DNA from 4 places in the Aliamphritea hakodatensis genome. Region 1 is predicted to be linked to each of the others. Evidence: predicted binding sites of a transcription regulator. Region 1 holds the regulator's gene; each other region holds the start of a gene.
What was found. Region 1 encodes FNR, which switches genes on or off when oxygen is low (the NO sensors DNR and NnrR bind a similar motif). Its sites were predicted from a motif close to TTGATNTANATCAA; they were not measured.
Positions count from the first base shown of each region.

Region 2: PCI15_RS11725 (cytochrome-c peroxidase) is a predicted target of FNR. The motif match lies at 1,304-1,317, and genes of this name have one in related genera.
Region 3: PCI15_RS11265 (GbsR/MarR family transcriptional regulator) is a predicted target of FNR. The motif match lies at 1,331-1,344, and genes of this name have one in related genera.
Region 4: ubiT (ubiquinone anaerobic biosynthesis accessory factor UbiT) is a predicted target of FNR. The motif match lies at 1,680-1,693, and genes of this name have one in related genera.

Region 1 covers NZ_AP025281.1:1,863,601-1,866,717, forward strand. The annotation lists gene rdgC (recombination-associated protein RdgC) at 1-41, opposite strand, end outside; gene PCI15_RS08480 (thioredoxin family protein) at 152-703, opposite strand; gene PCI15_RS08485 (adenine phosphoribosyltransferase) at 982-1,524, opposite strand; gene fnr (fumarate/nitrate reduction transcriptional regulator Fnr) at 1,597-2,379, opposite strand; gene hemN (oxygen-independent coproporphyrinogen III oxidase) at 2,576-3,117, opposite strand, start outside.
Region 2 covers NZ_AP025281.1:2,556,132-2,559,248, forward strand. The annotation lists gene PCI15_RS11715 (NADH:flavin oxidoreductase/NADH oxidase family protein) at 1-192, opposite strand, end outside; gene PCI15_RS11720 (LysR family transcriptional regulator) at 342-1,232, shown strand; gene PCI15_RS11725 (cytochrome-c peroxidase) at 1,500-2,480, shown strand; gene PCI15_RS11730 (LysE family translocator) at 2,543-3,117, opposite strand, start outside.
Region 3 covers NZ_AP025281.1:2,454,625-2,457,741, reverse strand. The annotation lists gene PCI15_RS11280 (GNAT family N-acetyltransferase) at 1-117, opposite strand, end outside; gene PCI15_RS11275 (pseudouridine synthase) at 107-823, opposite strand; gene PCI15_RS11270 (VOC family protein) at 846-1,262, opposite strand; gene PCI15_RS11265 (GbsR/MarR family transcriptional regulator) at 1,398-1,940, shown strand; gene PCI15_RS11260 (cytochrome ubiquinol oxidase subunit I) at 1,992-3,117, shown strand, end outside.
Region 4 covers NZ_AP025281.1:2,152,832-2,155,948, forward strand. The annotation lists gene PCI15_RS09840 (U32 family peptidase) at 1-554, opposite strand, end outside; gene ubiU (ubiquinone anaerobic biosynthesis protein UbiU) at 565-1,560, opposite strand; gene ubiT (ubiquinone anaerobic biosynthesis accessory factor UbiT) at 1,744-2,271, shown strand; gene PCI15_RS09855 (MBL fold metallo-hydrolase) at 2,380-3,117, opposite strand, start outside.

The DNA of each region.
Region 1 (3,117 bases):
GGTTGAGAGAACCGGTAAAAGATTGCGTTTTTAAACCACATAACGTGCCTTGATTTGTGAAACTGTAAATCGATAAAAAGCCCCCTTTACCTGTCAGTCAGGTAAAGGGGGCTGATGAAGTCGGACATTACCGGCGGGTGGTTCGCCGGAATTAATTGGATGCCAGTAATTTATAGCGCAATGCTTTACGTGCCTTGTTTACGGCCCGGTCTACGTAGAATCCATACAGGTCAACGGTGTTGATGCCAACCATCTTGTCGGTCAGCACCTTACCGTCATTAGGGTCAACAAACAACAGGGTAGGGGTGAATGCTGAGTTGTAACGGCTGGCAAAAGCCGTCGCGTCTACCGGATCACCGTTATAGTCGATGATGGTTTTACTGCCGTCAAAAATAGTCAGTTTGCGGAACAGCAGTTTTTTGTCGTATTTGCCGCTCAGTTGCATGGGCTGAAGAATTTCGCGGGTGATCAGTTCACAGTACTGACAGTCGGGCTGGCTGACCAGAATCAGTGCGAAACGGTCACCGGCGATCTGCGCGTCCTGCTGAAGGTTGAGGAGTTCAGGCAGGGAATTTTCAGCGGTAGCTGCCGCAGGCTGGCTGATCGGGGACAGAGCCAGTTTCTGTGCTGGCTGAGCCCAGCTCAGAAGGCTGATCATTGTACCCGTTAGCAGGGTAATCAGGGGGAGCAGTCTCAGTTTCATTTTTATTATTAACTCAAGGCTGTTTTGTCCATGCAGTTGTCTCTCGCATGGCGGATTCAGGCACAGGCTGACGGTAGATATTTTGCGTGCTAACCGGCAGTGCACCAACGACGTTGACCGATTGTAAGCGATTTTTGAGACGGTTTGCTACGTTTCTGGGCAGAATGGTGAGAGTAACGGTGGTTGGTTACTTAAGTTGTTGTTTTATAGGAAAGTGTTTTTCAGGGTGAAACAAAACAGCCCTGTAAATACAGGGCTGTTAATTGTTAAGAGCGGGCTCAGAGGCCTTCGTAAGACATCAGGCTGTAAACGGGAATGCCTGCTTCCTGAATCTTGCGGGAGCCCTGCAGGTCCGGCAGGTTGATCAGGGTGGCGACTTCGGCAACGCTGGCGCCCAGTTCTTTTATGATGGTGCTGGCGGCCAGTACAGTGCCTCCGGTGGCGATGAGATCGTCAAAAATCAGCACGTTGTCACCTTCTGATACCGCATCAGACTGCATTTCAACCGTGGCGCTGCCGTACTCCAGTTTGTATTCCTGGGAGACTGTTTCACCCGGCAGCTTGCCCTTTTTACGAACCAGCACCAGCGGGATATTAAGCTGGTAAGCCATAATGGAACCAATCAGAAAGCCGCGGGCGTCAATGCTGGCGATATGAGTAATGTCTGAGTCGATATAACGCTGAATGAAAGCGTCGCTGATCATACGCAGGGCTTTGGGGTCTTTAAACAGCGGTGTGATGTCGCGGAACATAATGCCCGGTTCCGGCCAGTCCGGAATCGTGCGCATAACTGATTTTATATAACATTCATCAAAAGACATGAAGAGTCCTTACAACAGGGCGTAATTCTAAAATGTGTACCGATATATTTTGTCGTGTACTGAAAAGGAAGACTAGTCCATCTGGCTGGTGGTGATACGGTCGTCGTCTTCTTCGCCGACACAGTCACCGGACAGGCGCTGAATTTCATGCAGCTGAACCAGCTCGATTTCTTTACCTTCAACCGTAATCAGACCGTTTTTCTGGAAACGGGTAAAGATACGGCTGACGGTTTCAACGGCCAGACCCAGGAAGTTGCCGATTTCATTCCGTGACATAGATAAACGGAACTGTGTAGCGGAGTAACCACGTGCTTTATAACGGGAGGACAGCTTAAACAGGAATGTCGCGATACGCTGCTCGGCATTTTTCTTACTGAGCAATAGCATCATTTGCTGATCTTCACGCACTTCTTTACTCAGCGTCCGCAGTACCTGGCGGCGCAGCTCCGGTAATTGTCCGGAGAGTTCATCCAGCCGTGGGAAAGGAATTTCACAAACGGTAGTTGTTTCCAGTACTTTGGCGGAAATAGGGTACTCATTGCCATCAAAACCGCTGAAACCAACCAGTTCGCCCGGGAAATAAAATCCGGTGATCTGTTCTTCGCCTTCATTGGTCAGGCTGTAGCTTTTAATGCTGCCGGCGCGGATGGCGTAAATTGATGAGAATGAATCACCCTGATGGAACAGATGTTCACCTTTTTTCAAAGGGCGGCTTTTCTCAATAATGTTATCGAGACGGTCCATTTCTGTCAGATTCAGGGATACAGGAAGGCACAGTGAACTCAGGCTACAGGTGCTGCAATGTACCTGAGATATACTGTGTACTTTGCGATCGGTTGCCTTTGTGTCACTCATTATCAAGTCCTGTGATTAGTTCATATATCAGTGTATACATTCGATTATGAAGTAATTTTAGTACGGGTTGAAGCAATTTAGACCACAACACGTTACTTTTGTCGCACAAAGCCATAAAAAGTAACAGTTTTGTTAAGTCCGTTGCTCGGGCTGTTGTCCTGAGTCATTGTTCGCTCAGGACATTCAGTGTTACCGGTCAGATAATTCGGGAGAACCCCTGAGTCGCCGTTCGCTTCGGAATATAGGCATCAAAAGTCATGCAAATCCGGCGGATAAGCAGCCTGCCAGTGCCGGTTACCAGAAGTTCGCGGCCCTGTTTTTCGAGGCTGACAAGGCCATCCTGAGCAAACTGATTTATTTCTTCGAGCTCATCGGCAAAGTATTCGTCAAAGCTAATATCAAAATCCGTTTCGATGCGGTTTTTATCCAGTTCAAAATGACAAATCAGCTGGGTAATAACCGCCCGGCGGATACGGTCGTCAAGGCTCAGGGTAACACCCCGGTTAATCGCATGGACATCGCTTTCCACTGCATCGGTATACAGGCGCATATCGTGCTGGTTCTGATAGTAAACATCGCCGATCTGGCTGATCGAGGAAACACCCATGGCAACCAGATCACATTCTTTATGGGTGGTATACCCCTGGAAGTTCCGGTGTAACTGGTTATTACGCTGGGCGATGGCGAGCTCGTCGTCCGGTTTGGCAAAATGATCCATGCCGATATACACGTAGCCGG
Region 2 (3,117 bases), 690 kb from region 1:
GATCAGCGATAACGCCAGACCGCCCTGAGCCCAGCGTTCATAGAGGCGAGTCTGGGCAGCCGTCGGGTTGCCCGTGCCGTCACCCAGCGAATCTGACATGGCGGATTTTACCATTCTGTTCTTCAGTACTGCGCCACCGGGCAACTGTATAGCATCGCCCAGCTGCGGGGCTGATCCGGTTTGTGTATTCATAGTGTCTTCTCATCTGTTTATAAGGGCTGCACAGGCTCTGAAAACTCAAGCTCCTGACTTAAGCGCCCGACTGATGAAGACATTATCGGCGAACTTATCTAAACTAAAAACACAGTAATACTACAATGACTATTAAATAAAATTTAATAATGAACATATCTGATCTGAACCTGTTTATCCGCATCGCCGAAACCGGCAGCATCACTGAGTCTGCCAGGCAGCTGGGCATTACCACCGCAGCTGCAAGCCTGGGGCTACGCCGCCTGGAAGCTCAGTTGGATATGCAGTTGTTTATCCGGACCACCCGGCAACTGAGAATCACCGCCGCCGGGGAGAAATTTCTGTTTCACTGCCGGCATGCACTGGACACCCTTGAACAGGGTATGGCGGCCGCACACAGCAATTTAAATGACATCAGTGGCAACCTGAGGTTTTCCGTATCCTCTGATCTCGGCCGCAATCTGGTGTTTGGCTGGGTGGACGAAATGATGGAGCAGTATCCGGCACTGACCATTGATCTGAATGTGAGTGACAGCCTGTCAAATTTCTTTCAGGATCAGGTCGATGTAGCGCTGCGTTACGGTAAACCGCAGGATTCCACCATGGTGTCTTTCCACATAGCCACCCTGAAACGGATTACCTGCGCGTCTCCTGAGTATCTCGCAGACGTGGGTGTGCCGGCACATCCCGATGAACTTAAAGCTCATAACTGCCTGTTGTACCGGCTGGACGGCCGGTTATTTAATCACTGGGAATATAGCGGCGAAACCGGCAAACACCGGCTTAAAGTCAGCAGCAACCGGATCAGCAATGATACCGATATCGTGCGCCGCTGGGCGGTGGCCGGAAAGGGCGTTGCCTATCGCTCACAGATCGATGTCGCAGCAGATATTAAACAGGGCAGGCTGGTACCGTTACTTAACGACTATCAGTCACCTCCCGTTGAGCTTTACCTGCTTTGCCCGGGAAGAAAGCAGGTTACCCCAGCGGTCATTGCGTTCCGTGAGATGCTAAGGGAGAAATGCGCCGCACTGATTTAAGTGCGTGAGACGAAAATCAGTCACAGATAAAAATTGCCTATGAATCACATAGGTAAAGCTAATTAAGATCATTGATACAGGTCAGAATGCCGTTTGCGCTGAAGTTCTACTCTGCCGGTACCGGTAACGGTAAAAGAAGCAAATCAGCCTTTGTATCCGACAAGGGCTGAATAAAACGGAACCGCGCAGGCGACCGAATCACCGTCTCAACTGGCAGGCTGCGTCGGTGACCGGTCGGGCTGCGGGCTCACAACGGAGATTTATACCATGAAACAACGCTCTGGTCTGGCCCTGCTGGGCCTTCTGACCGTTTTTCCTGTAATGGCCAATGAACCTTTACAACCTGTCGAACCCTATACGGTAACAAGCCCTGCAAAAGTGGAGCTGGGTAAGCAACTGTATTTTGATCCCAGACTGTCTAAATCCGGCTTTATATCCTGTAACTCATGCCACAACCTCAGCATGGGCGGAACTGACAACATGCCGACTTCAATCGGCCATAACTGGACCCTAGGGCCCATTAATGCCCCCACTGTACTGAACAGCAGCCTTAATATTGCCCAGTTCTGGGATGGCCGCGCCAAAGACTTGCAGGAACAAGCCGCAGGGCCCATCGCCAACCCGATAGAAATGGGCTTCAGTCACCAGCTGGCTGTTGAGGTTCTGGATACAATTCCACAGTACAAAGCATCTTTTAACGCGGTATACGACACTGATGCGATCGCCATTGATCAGGTGACCGATGCAATCGCCGCATTCGAGGAAACGCTGGTGACACCGAATGCACCGTTCGACCGTTACCTTAAAGGTGAAAAAGATGCCATTTCAGATATTGCGAAAGCAGGTTATGAGCGTTTTAAAGCGACCGGCTGTACTGCCTGCCATAACGGCCAGGCGGTAGGCGGTAACTCCTTTCAGAAAATGGGTCTTGTAAAGCCCTATAAAACTGACAATCCGGCAGCCGGGCTGTCAGCGGTAACCGGTCAGGAAATCGACCGTTTCAAGTTCAAAGTCCCGACACTGCGTAATGTAGAGCTGACCTATCCGTACTTCCACGATGGCGCTATCTGGACGCTGGAAGAAGCCGTCAACATCATGGCTGAGCTACAGCTGGGCAAAGCACTGAAGCAGGAAGAAACAGATGAAATTGTTGCCTTCCTGAAAACCCTTACCGGTGACCAGCCAAGCTTTAAACTGCCACAGCTGCCGCCATCAACCAACAATACCCCACGGCCTGATCCGGCCTGATAACTGAACTGAGAAAACGCAAAAGCAGCCCCCGGGCTGCTTTTTGATTTATCAGCCTGGCCTTACAGCCACAAAAACAGTGCGCACCCAGCCGTCAGGCCGCCGGTTGTCCGGGTAAACAGCTTCCAGCGCAGTTCGGTTGACAGAAATCGTCGGATTGCCCGGCCTGCGACGGCCCAGGGGGTAATCGACAGAAAACTCAGCGGCGGGATGATCAGTAACACCAGCCAGATCAGCTCAGGCTCCTGTTCAATCGCCACCAGTACAAGACTGACCAGCGCAAGGGTGGCACTGATAGCCTTTGGATTGGCGAACTGGAATAACACCGCCATGATAAAACGCATCGGTTTTTCCACCTGCTTATCGCCCCCGGACTGTCGGGCCGTAGCCATTTTCCAGCCGATCATACACAGCCACACACTGCCCATTACCTTCAGAACCAGCAGGGTTTGCGGCCAGGTATCGATCAGGGGCTTCAGCCCCAGCACCGCCAGTGAATTCAGTAGTACCGTGCCGGCCAGAATGCCAAAAATATGTGGCAGGGTTGCCCTTACCCCGAACTTAGCCCCGGAATATACCAACATCATATTATTCGGCCCCGGTGTCGCCCACATAGTGTAAGCAACCAGAACAAAGG
Region 3 (3,117 bases), 590 kb from region 1:
ACTGCTGAGCAGGTATTCCAACTGATGGCTGACCGTCTCAGGTGATGTGGAATAACCAAGATCAGATGTCAGCAAATGGATTGCTCCGGCATCATCAGGGGTTGCATTACGAATCACTGTGAATCTCCCCGCGGGCAAATATATGCAGCCTTTCTGCAGCACTCAGCTCCCGGTACTGCCCGGGTTTCAGATCCCCCAGGCTCAACTGGCCGACCTGTTCCCGGTGCAACCCCACCACTTCGTTGCGCAGATGCCCGAACATTCGCTTAACCTGATGGTAACGCCCTTCGTAAAGGGTCAGACGTGAGGTATGGCTGTCGATGGTTTCCAGTTGCGCCGGTAAGGTCGTTATATCTTCCGTGGCAAAATAAATGCCCCGGGTAAAGACCTCAGCTGTCTCCGGCGCCACCGGGTCTTTGGTTTGTACCCGATAGACTTTGGGGATCTTTTCTTCCGGCTGGGTCACCTTACGGGACCAGCCACCGTCATTGGTCAGCAACATCAGACCAGTGGTTTTCAGATCCAGCCGCCCTGCCAGATGCAGATCGCCCCGGAGCCCCTCCGGTAACAGGTCCAGAACCGTTGGATGCTCATCATGCTCCGTAGAACTGACAACGCCGGCAGGCTTATGCAGCATCAGATAGCGGGCCTGACGCTGTTGTAGCAGTTCATCACCGAGCCTGACGGTAGTAAACGGATCAATCTCCCGGTGCAGATCCCGGCATACTTCTCCGCCAACCTGCACCCGTCCGGCGGCGATTAATTCACGGCAAGCCTGCTTACCGTGCAGGGTGTTACGTTGTATAAAACGGTCAAGACGCATTAACTGACATTCCGGAAAAATATTACTGAGCCTGTTCACTCATCAGAGTGAGAATATTACCACTTGGGTCTTTAAAGTGTGCAAGACTTCCGCCCCAGGGCTGTTTTTCCGGGGGCGAGGTAAATATCACCCCTTTCGCACATAAGTCCGCATAACTGGCCTCGATATCCTCAACCTGGAGGATCACCCCTAAAAAACGCCCTACCAACAGGGCAGCAGATTCATCCGGATGATCTCCCGTGGTGGTCTCTTCATCGCTGTAACCTTCGACGCAGAGTTTGGCAGCCCCGGTCGCATACTCAGCCCAGCTGAATTCAACACTCTTGTATTCTGCTTTTAAGCCCAGTTTATGCTCGTAAAAGTCACAGGCCAGTGGCCAGTCATCAACAAAGACTCTTATGCCATAAAGATTAACTGATCGCTCATTACTGTTGCCCATCACCGCCTCCTTTTGAGCTTAATAGCGTCTTTCTATGCCAGTCATTAATTTAGCTTATCAGTTTTTGATTGACACAGATCAACTAAAATTTATAATTTTCAGAAATTACTGAAAATTCAGAAAAGACAAAAGCCAATGAAATTATCGCCACTCAGCCAGTCACTGGTTCTTCACTTCGGTGAAATGGGTTCCCGCTGGGGCCTTAACCGCACACTGGGTCAGATGTATGCCGTTATCGTATTAACCGAAGCGCCGCTCAACGCCGACCAGATCAGTGAAGCCCTGCAGATCAGCCGCTCCAATGTCAGCATGGGGCTGAAAGAACTTAAATCCTGGAACCTCATTAAGCTGCAGCACATTCCCGGCGATCGTAAGGAATATTTCACCGCCCCGGAAGATGTCTGGGACATTGCCAAAACCCTTCTGGTTGAGCGTCGTAAGCGCGAGCTCGATCCTACCCTGACTTCATTACGCGATGCCCTGCTGCAGGAGCCGTCTTCCTCTGAAGACGAATATGCCCAGCAACGGATTCGTGAAATGCATGACCTCATGGAAATGATTTCCAGCTGGTCGGGCGAACTGGAAAACATGTCTTCCGGCAAGCTGGCCACCCTGCTGACCCTGGGCTCCGGGTTAAGCAAGATCCTTGAGGCCAAAGACCGACTCCTAAATAAATAACGTCTGAGAAGATTCGGGGTATTGCCCCGGTCCCGGACATCGAGGTGTTCTATGCTAGAGTTAGCCACTGACCCCGGGGTCAGCAGCCTGATGCTGTCGCGCATTCAGTTTGCCGCCAACATCAGTTTTCACATTCTATTCCCAACCATCAACATTGCCCTGTGCTGGATGCTCCTGTTCTTCAAGGTGCGCTACGCCACCACCGGTGATGATAACTGGTTACGGGTTTACCGTTTCTGGGTGCGGATTTTTGCCCTTACTTTCGCGCTGGGTGTCGTGACCGGCGTGACCATGTCTTTTCAGTTCGGCACCAACTGGCCCGGTTTCATGGAGACCGTCGGCAACATCGCCGGTCCGCTGTTAGGCTATGAGGTTCTGACGGCCTTCTTCCTGGAAGCCACCTTCCTGCCCATCATGCTGTTTGGTATCGAACGGGTATCTGACCGTACCCACACCATTGCAACTGCTCTGGTGACACTGGGCACCAGTACCTCGGCATTCTGGATTCTGTCACTGGATTCATGGATGCAGACCCCGGCAGGATTTGAGATGCGCGACGGCGTTGCCTATGTGACCGACTGGTGGGAAGTCATTTTCAATCCATCGATGCCATACCGCCTCACCCACATGTTGCTGGCATCCGGCCTGACGGCAGCCTTCTTTGTTGCCGGTATTTCTGCCTACCGGATTTACAAGGGTGACCCGAAACATTCGGCAAAACTGGCGCTTAAATTTGCCATTATTACCGCGGCTATTCTGGCACCGTTGCAGATCATTGTGGGTGACTTCCACGGTCTGAATACGCTGAAGTATCAGCCGGCCAAAGTCGCTGCAATGGAAGGCATCTGGGAGACCGAAAAAGGCGCCCCCCTGCTGCTGTTTGCCATTCCGGACGAAGAAACCCGCTCCAATAAATATGAGATCGCCATCCCTAATCTGGCCAGTATCATTCTGACCCATGAAATGGACGGTGAACTGCAGGGCGTTAACGACTTCCCGGATGCTGCACCGCCTGTCGCCCCGATTTTCTTCAGCTTCAGAGTCATGGTAGGCACCGGTGTACTGATGCTGCTGACCGCCGGATTCGGCTGCTGGTATTTTGTCCGCAAAAATCAGTATCCACCCTGGCTGCTCAAAGCCACCATCGCCATGACTTTTTCCGGCTGGGTGGCAACAC
Region 4 (3,117 bases), 290 kb from region 1:
GCCCGGGCGGTGAAACAGCGGGCTGAGTAGGCCAGCGGCATGTGGCCATAGCTGAAAACTTCTGTTTCGAACCGGTCGCGGATGCCGGCTTCAGTGGCTTCCTGTAACAGCCGGCCCAGCCAGTCACCGGACAATTCCACCGGCATCACCCAACGGCGCATGCCCTGGTTTAACAGGACTTTCAGGGTGGCCAGGTTATAACAGTTGATGGCCGGGCCAACCACGAAAGGTAGCTTTTTCTGCCGGGCCAGTTCAACTGCAGACAGGTCGTTGGCCTCGATCATAATGTCATGGTTATCGACCAGCTTACGCAGGGTGTTCAACTCCGTGGGGGATTCCAGCAAGGCCATGGTTGAAAGCACCACTTTTTTGCCGCATTCGCTGACTTCCCGTGCCAGATTAATCCAGTCGTCGGCCTTTAATTCCCGACGTTTTGAGCAAACGGTTTCACCCAGATAAATGATATCGGCGCTGCTGCTGACCGCCTGTTCATAAAAGTGGCGGATATCTTCTCTGGTCCAGAAGAACAGCACCGGCCCTAATGAAAACTGCATAATCTATCTCCTATTGCCAGCTGCGGTGATACGCGCCCAGAGTGGTCTGGCTGCCTTCGGAAAGATTCGCCAGAGTTTTATGCCACTGTTCGGTGACGCTGAAGTTGTCGGGGTTTTGCTGATAGCTGTCGATGGCCTGACGCCAGGTACGGGTGATCTGCTCCACATAGGCGGGGCTGCGCTGACGGCCTTCAATCTTGAACGAGACGATGCCGGCGGCCGCCAGTTTCGGCAGTAACTCCAGCGTATTCAGGCTGGTGGGTTCTTCCAGCGCATGATAGGTATTGCCTTCCACTTCAAAGCGGCCCTTACACAGGGTGGGGTAACCGGCGGATTCGTCCGGGGCGTACACATCTATCAGTACTTCGTTGAGACGGGCCTCGGTACCCTGACCGGTTTCCTGCCAGCGTACATATTTGGCGGGGGAACAGGCCCCGGCGGTATTCGGCGATTCACCGGTCATATAAGAGGAGAGATAACAGCGGCCTTCCGCCATGATGCACAGGCTGCCGAAGGCAAATACTTCCAGCGCCACCGGGCTGTTTTTGGCCAGTTGCATAACCTGCTGAATCGACAATACCCGGGGCAGGACGACGCGGTCGACTGCAAAATTGTTGTGGTAATAGTTGATGGCTTCCAGGTTGGTGCATGAGGCCTGTACGGATAAGTGACGTTCAACATGCGGATAGGTATTGGCGGCGTATTCCAGCACACCGATATCAGAAATAATCAACGCATCGCAGCCGATATCAACCGCCTGATCCACCGCATGCTGCCAGCGTGACCAGCGGTTTGGCTGGGCAAAGGTATTGATCGCGACGTGGAGTTTTTTACCGTGCTGATGGACGTAGTCAGAGGCTTTTATCAGTTTTTTGTCGTTAAAGTTTAAACCGGCAAAATGACGGGCGTTGGTGTCATCTTTCAGGCCGATATAAACCGCATCAGCGCCATTATCAATGGCGGACTTCAGTGCGGGCAGGTTACCCGCAGGACAAAGTAATTCCATGCTGTTACCTGAGTCAGAGAATGAGTATGTGGGGGAACGGGGGCACATCTTAAGCAGGGTTTGGCGGTTGCTCCTTGATAAATGACAAGTGGCGCCGACCCTGAGACGAAAAGGGCCGGTTGATGCATATCAAGTTTGCGCCCGGGCCAGTGGGTATAATGGATTTTTTTTGCCAGAGGATTGATGATGCTTTTAACTCTGCAACAGCATCTGACTGCGGCCGGTGCCGGCTTACCTAAACCCACGTCATGGCTGCGTCCCGGGCATTTCAAACCGGCCTTAAGAGTGGTTCCTTTTACGGTCATCAAAACCGGCCTTCAGGCCACGCTGGAACGGCTGTTCGCCGAAGCGCTGGAGGACGGGGATTTTGAATGCCTGACGGATCAATGGCTGCGGATTGATATTACCGATCTTGAACTGAGCTGGCTGATTACCTACCGTGACAGCCGTTTAGTGGTGGCGGATGCCCTGCGGGAAGACGCCGCAGCAAAGGTGACGTTCCGGGCCAGCAGCGAAGACCTGTTACTGATTGCTGCCCGTTACGAAGATCCGGACAGTCTGTTTTTTCAGCGCCGTCTGATTATTGAAGGGGATACTGAACTGGGGCTGGAGATTAAGAACATCATCGACAGCGCCGACCTGGATTGCCTGCCGGGGCCTGTCAGCCGGATAGTGAACTTTGCCGCCGGGCAGATCAGTCCGCCAGCCTAGTCTGTACTCTTATTTCAGGGCCGTCACACAGGCATCTGCCGATATCTGTGTGACGGCAGTTTTATCACCGTCAGCTGATAAACCGTCTGTTGAATACCCGCCGATGGCTTAACCGCCGTGGAAGATGGAGAAAATCATCCGTTCAACGTGGGCAGGCAGGTGGTCGTAATTCTGAAAGCTTTTGTATTTATCCAGTTTTACCTGTTCCGGCAGGGTTGCCATCAGCGCCATAACTGCGGGGAAGCCTTCTGCCATTGCCTTGCTCAGTGCCGGCTCAACTGCCGCATACAGATCGTTATAAAAATCGGCTGCCAGTTGCAGCTGCTCCGGGTCCAGCTCCGCCGAATGGGTGGTGATGGCAAATTCAGGCTTGAATTCAGTCAGTGCATTCAGCAATTTACGGCTGCCCAGAAAGTTTGAATCGGCTAACCAGCGCTGGTCGGTCAACTGATTGGTTTCGTACAGGTCTGCAGTGAAAACCACTTTCTCTTCTGGCAGATGAATTGCCAGCGTGCCCACACCGTCCGCAGCGCCGTAGTGCAGTAAATCTACCTGCGTCTGGCCTACCTCTAATGTGGTTTTGTCCTGTACGTACTGGTCGACACTGGTCGGTGCCTGACCGGTTGTATCAATGCGGAATACCGGGCGGGTCGCCTGATGGGCATAAATATCCGCGTCTTTGAATACTTCAGTACCGCCAACATGATCGTAGTGTTCATGGCTGAGTACTACTTGCGTGACGGGCAGGTCTGTCAGTTTGGCGATTTCAGTCTGTAACGCTTCTGCCCGGGCCGGGTTGGCCGGGTCGGTGATGAGTACACCCTGATCACCAACCACGACCAGTGA